2 regions of the Oleiphilus sp. HI0132 genome follow, and region 1 is predicted to be linked to the other one. Evidence: predicted binding sites of a transcription regulator. Region 1 holds the regulator's gene; the other holds the start of a gene.
The links. Region 1 encodes PhoB, which activates phosphate uptake and scavenging genes when phosphate is short. Its sites were predicted from a motif close to TGTCATANNNNTGTCANA; they were not measured.
Positions count from the first base shown of each region.

Region 2: A3766_RS12835 (alkaline phosphatase PhoX) is a predicted target of PhoB. The motif match lies at 1,416-1,433, and genes of this name have one in related genera.

Region 1 is NZ_LWGJ01001514.1:11,798-14,999, forward strand. It holds gene A3766_RS23350 (chorismate lyase) at 1-21, shown strand, start outside; gene ubiA (4-hydroxybenzoate octaprenyltransferase) at 26-907, shown strand; gene phoB (phosphate regulon transcriptional regulator PhoB) at 1,027-1,722, shown strand; gene phoR (phosphate regulon sensor histidine kinase PhoR) at 1,899-3,202, shown strand, end outside.
Region 2 is NZ_LWGJ01001049.1:6,662-9,863, forward strand. It holds gene A3766_RS12835 (alkaline phosphatase PhoX) at 1-1,347, opposite strand, end outside; gene hflK (protease modulator HflK) at 1,518-2,408, opposite strand; gene hflC (protease modulator HflC) at 2,392-3,202, opposite strand, start outside.

The sequences.
Region 1 (3,202 bases):
GCAAGCAAACGAGAGAAATAGGCATATGAATACTCAGAGTAAACCCGCGTTTGCAAGTGTTGCAATGGACTACGTAAGGCTTGCGAGGTTGGATAAGCCTATAGGTATTTATCTGGTTTTGTGGCCAACGCTTTGGGCATTATGGTTTGCTGCCGAGGGCATACCAGCTATGGATGTGTTAGCTATTTTTATCGCCGGCTCTGTTTTCATGCGCTCGGCAGGCTGCGTAATCAATGACTTTGCGGATAGAAAAATAGACGGTCATGTAAAGCGCACTGAAGCTCGCCCTCTGGTGACGGGGCGGGTGAGTGCAAAACAGGCTTTGATCTTTTTCGCCGTTTTATGTCTGTTGTCTTTCATCCTGGTTTTGTTTACCAATGAACTGACAATTTACCTTTCATTTGGTGCACTCGCACTTGCTTCTGCTTATCCCTTCATGAAGCGCTATACTTATTTACCACAGGTGGTCTTAGGTGCTGCATTTGCCTGGTCCGTTCCTATGGCTTATGCCGCGCAAGTGAATGAACTGCCTGCGCATATCTGGTTGATCTATATGGCAACAGTCTTGTGGACCGTTGCTTATGATACGATGTATGCCATGGTCGATAGGGATGATGATATCAAAATCGGCGTTAAATCCACGGCCATCTTATTTGGTTCGGCTGATCGGGCGATTATCGCATTTTTGCAGGTTTTGGTGATATTGACGCTGAGCTTGTTAGGTGAACAGCTTGAAATGGGGCAGTTTTACTTTCTGAGTATTGTCGTTGCGTCGGTACTATTTGTATATCAGCAGCACTTGATTCGCCATCGTGACAGAGATGAGTGCTTTAAGGCGTTTTTGAACAATAACTGGGTGGGTATGGTTTTATTCCTGGGACTGTTTCTAGACTTTTATGTCAGGTGAATTGTAAAACTTCGCAAAAAGGAGCGCTCATTAGGTTCTCAGCATAGGCTTACAGTGTAGTGTCATAAAACTGTAACAGCTTGCCGTTTTAATACAGTTTGATTTTTGGAGTAAGTACTATGTCAGAAAAAACCGTATTAATTGTTGATGATGAAGCATCAATCAGAGAAATGATTGCTGTTGCTTTAGAAATGGCTGATTACAATTGTATCGAAGCTTCAAATGCGCAGGATGCATTTATTGCTATTGTGGATCAACGTCCCGATATGATTTTACTTGATTGGATGTTGCCAGGCACTAGCGGAATTGAATTGGCAAGACGCTTGAAACGCAATGAAGCGACCAGTGATATCCCTATTATTATGCTGACAGCTAAAACCGAAGAGGATAATAAAGTACAGGGTTTGGAAGTCGGTGCCGACGACTATATTACTAAGCCTTTTTCTCCTCGTGAATTGGTTGCTCGTCTTAAAGCTGTACTTCGTCGTGCGACGCCTGCGGGTGTCGAAAGTGAAATCGAAATAGATGGATTGGTACTTGACCCAGTTTGTCATCGCGTTACCGCTCACAATAATTTGCTGAGCATGGGGCCAACTGAGTTTAAGCTACTGCAGTTCTTTATGACGCATCAAGACCGCGTTTATAGCCGTTCCCAGCTACTTGATCAAGTTTGGGGTGGCAATGTCTATGTTGAAGATCGAACCGTTGATGTTCATATTCGGCGCCTTCGCAAGGCATTAGGTGAAAGGCATGAATACCTGGTTCAAACTGTTCGAGGTACTGGCTATCGTTTTTCTGCTCAAGGTGCTGCATAGCGCTTGAGCATTGGTAACTTTGTTATAAAATAAGAAAGGTGGCAAGGAGCTCGATTTTTCATGCACATGACTTCGATCATTGACGAAGGGTGCACACTCTCTGTACCGTTTGCGTTTTAATGGCAAACTATTGAATCAGAGAATGAATCTGTCTTCCTGTGCTGGAGCATAAGGTTATGCACAAACGAATCATCGGTCACTTATACTCCCTTTTTTGGGCTGTGATTGGCTTGCTGGTACTTGGCCTGCTGATTGGGGAATTAGCGTGGGTTCTCGCGATTGGCTGCTTTGCCTACTTAGCCTGGACAATCAGCCAGGCTGTTAAGCTGCATCGTTGGCTTTACAGTGTACAAGAAGACCAAGCAATTCCCGAAAGCCATGGTTTATGGGGCGATCTGTTTGACGGTCTATATCAAATTCAATATCAAAATCGCATTACTCAAGAAAACTTGCGGTCAATGATTGCTCGTGTCCAATTATCTACCAATGCACTAAAAGAGGCTGTCGTCATGACTAACTCTGAAGGTGCGATGGACTGGTGGAATGACTCTGCAAGTACAGTACTTGGCTTTAAACGAGAGTCAGATAGAGGTCAGCTGATAACAAATTTGCTTAGAGACCCTTCCTTTAAGCGATATTTTGAAAGCAAGAATTACGACGAACCTTTAGAGCTACGTTCACCTTTAAATAAAAGTGCAACTTTGCAAGTACATATCACTTTGTTTGGCAAAGATGACCGCTTGGTTTTCGCGCAAGATGTGACGCGTGTGCAGCGACTTGAACAGATGCGGCGTGACTTCGTTAGCAATGTTTCTCATGATATGAGAACGCCATTGACGGTTATTAGAGGTTATATCGAAACCTTCCAGGATGCTGAAGATACACCTAAGAAGTGGCGAAGAGCCTTAAATTCAATGCAAGAGCAAACGAAACGGATGGAAAGCCTGATTAGTGACCTCTTGTTACTCGCCAAGTATGAAACTGAAGGCCTGCCTAGTAATACTCAAGCGATCGATATCGAACCGGTACTACAAGAAGTCTACCGCGACGCACGAGCCTTTAGCGCTGACAAAAATCAGAATATTCGTTTGGACTTTGAAAGCACCAAACCCTGTTTATTTACCGGTGACTCTCGTCAGCTTTATAGCGCCTTCTCAAACCTTGCGTTTAATGCAGTTAAGTATACGCCCACCGGTGGTGATATCGACATCAGCTGGTGGCTGGATGAAGAAGGTGCTCACTTTTGTGTGCGTGATACCGGTGAAGGTTTTGATTCCGTTCACATCCCTCACTTGACGGAACGCTTCTATCGAACGGACCCCAGCAGAGACCACTCAAGTGGCGGCTCAGGCTTGGGCTTAGCGATCGTGAAGCATGTATTGATCAATCATAATGCCGAGCTGGAAATCCATAGTGAAGAAGGCATAGGCAGTGAGTTTATTTGTCACTTCCCGGCATCGATAATGGTTTCCAGTAGCTC
Region 2 (3,202 bases), on a different contig from region 1:
CCAATCATTGATTTGCTGATCAGTAATATAGCTTGGGCTAGCAAGTGTGCCCACATCATATTCAGCAATTGCAGCTTCGATATCAGCTTCAGCACCGTGCGCAAGCTCAATCCACTCAATTGCAAAAGCAGCTTCAGAAGGATCGCTAACACCATTCGTCTGAGTGACTTTCGCAGCGTATAAAGTACCAGAGCTCATATCACCTGCTGCATCAGCAACAAACTTGAAGAACACAACACCCGTTCCGTCATCACTCAAGAATACTGTTTTCTGGTCAGGCATCACTACGCTGTTTTCGTGAGAGAAGCGGCCTTGAAGCTCAAGTTTATTTAGTTCTACGTTTGCAAGCGCTGGGTCTGCAGCAGTGCTAGACGTACCGACTTCAACAATGTAGCCATACTTGTACGGGTTTGGCCATGCACCAGAACCGTCAGTTGGGTAACCCAAGTACTGAGCAAGTGATTGAGGGTTGCTGAAGTATTGATATGATTCATCAAACCAATCAGCCGTGTCATCAAAGTAAAGCTCTTCTGCTGTCAAAGGCGTGCCCCAAGGACTGACAGTACCGAAGCAGTTTACCCACGTTCCATCAACTGAAGAGAAATCTAACATACCTTCAAGAGATATATTTTGGTAACCCGTCTCACCTGCGCCAAGGTTGCTTAGGTTCATACGGCTCATGCTTCCTGGGCGGTCTTCCCAGTTAGTGTATAGGTAGAAGCCTGTACCACCGTCAGAGATAACACCGTTAAAATCCGGGTCATTAGAGCTCTTAATCAGAGTCGTGCCATCGGCAGCAAGAATATCACCCATCTCATTGCCATCGACCAAAGTATCTTCTTGCTGAGCAAGAACTTGATAACGACCTGTTGCTGTCATAACCACTTCTTTATCAGCAGTTGCAATTGGCGCATCCAAGGCAGCAAAGTTAGCCGGGAAGTTATTGAAGTCTTCACCAACAACAACACCTACAGTGCCCTTGTCAAAAATCTTGCCGTCTGCGTCAGCAGTTGTATTTGAAGAACTTGGGTGCTGTACGTTTAAGAATAATGTGCCATCAGTATTTAAGAACATACCGGTGAATTCTGCACCAACTGGCGCTGTTGCATAGCGCTTTAGCCCCATAGGAATATAGTTAGAAATACCATCGCTACCGTCTGCACCATCAGCGCCATCTGTACCGTTAGTACCATCAGTACCATTCGTTCCATCAACACCTGCTACACCAGCTGCACCTGCAGCACCCGCCTCACCATCATCACCATCTTCACAGCCTGCTAGCGCTAAGGTTGCAAGAAAAATGGCCGACACTAAAGGTCTTTTTGTAAACTTAGAACCCACACTCATCGTAACTCTTCCTCAAATAAAAAATCTTAGAATAGATGTTTTTTGCATGCGAAAGTTTGCAGAGCGGAAGTGAAAGTTTAGTGACATTTATGTGAATTAAAAAATACGGTTTCATCAATATAGAGCAGAAAAACCACATAAAAACGCACCGCGCCACTTGCGTTATAGCGCTATAACGCGGGCACCACAATTAGTCGAGATTCACTTAATAGAGACTTAATCGTTATTAAGCGAGATTGCTGCATCACCCAGTCTGGGTTCTTGCGGTATTCGTTCAGATTACTAATAAAGCTGGCACTGGCACCTTCGGCTTTCTGTATTTCTTCTTCGATTGTCGCTTTGGCAGATTGATGCAAGGCATTGGCCTCACCTCGCGCTTGAGCCATTCTAGAGTTTCTTATGCTTTTCTGCTCCTGAACTCTTTTTCTTTTTTCCGTTCTCGCGATCGTTGCTTGATCAAAATTCTTTTTAATAGAACCGGGAGGCTTCAGCTTTTTAATTTGGATCGCAGTCAACCTGATACCTAAATTCAAGTCCCGTGCCTGCTGTTGAATGGAGTTCTTTAGATAGCTTTGAAATTGAATTCGACCCGTTGTTAACAAGTCGTTAATTGGTTTGCTGGCGATATATTGGATCACCTCAGCGGATGATACTTCAAATAGCAGCGCTTCAGGGTCGAGCGCCTGCGTACGAAAGATGCCAGGCTCCTCTATGGTATATTGAAGTATCAGACTGACCTCCAATAAGTTCTGATCGCCCGTTGTCAGCTCCCTCTGAATTGGCGCCGATGTTTCCTCCACCATGTTCAGTTCCATTGAGCGTACCGAAGTCGCCTGTATCTTCTCTACCGTCTCCATGGGCCAAGGTAAATGATAATGCATGCCAGGCAAGACCTGATCGTCGACTATCTTTCCGAATCGCAATAGTATTCCACGCTGCTCAGGACCAACAGAGTAAAAGCCACTTAAGAGATATATCAAAGGCAAGAGCCCTAAAAAGATCACCCACAAGACATGCTTATTTGACGCGAGTATATTTCTTAAATCACTTAGCATATGCATCTGACGCTCCGGGGCTCTCCAACAAGCGCTGAACGAGTGGTGACTCACTAGATAGAACCAAGGTCGTATCGTTACCCATCATGTCTTTGTATAAATCCATGCTTTTTCGAAACTGGTAGTATTCCGGGTCTTGGGCATAAGCCTCGGTAAATATTTCGGTTGCTCTGGCTTCCCCTTCACCCAACATGGTTTGCGACTCTCGATGCGCTTTAGCCAAAAGCTCACGTACCTCTCGTTCAGATTCAGCCTTAATTTTTTCAGCCTCTTCAGTACCTTCGGCACGATAGCGAGCAGCAATACGTTTTTGCTCTGCAATCATACGGTCATAGATAGCCTGAACATTTTGCCTAGGGAAACCAAAACGGTTCGGGCGAATAGCAAGCACTTCAATACCGTAATCCTGTAAGGCAACCGGAGCACTATTTGCAGTAATTTCCTCAAATATGCTTCGCAAACTGGATTTGTCAGGCCTTGTAGAGAATATGCCACTCAAGGTCGCATGACCTATTGCAGCACCAATATTAGACGTCACCAGATCGGTCAGCCTCGATTGTGCGACTTCGAGATTACGCAAACTACCCAGAAAAAGCTCAGGCTTTGAAATTCGCCATAAAGCGAAGCTCTGAATCACTAAATTTCGACGATCGCTTGTCACATATTCAGATGCAGGTAGCTTAAGTAAATGCATTCGCTTATCCATAAATACCTTGGTCTGAATAGGCGCAGGCAATTTAACCGTTAGCCCTGCTTGAGTGATGGTGCGAACAGGTTTCCCAAACTGCATAATGACGGCA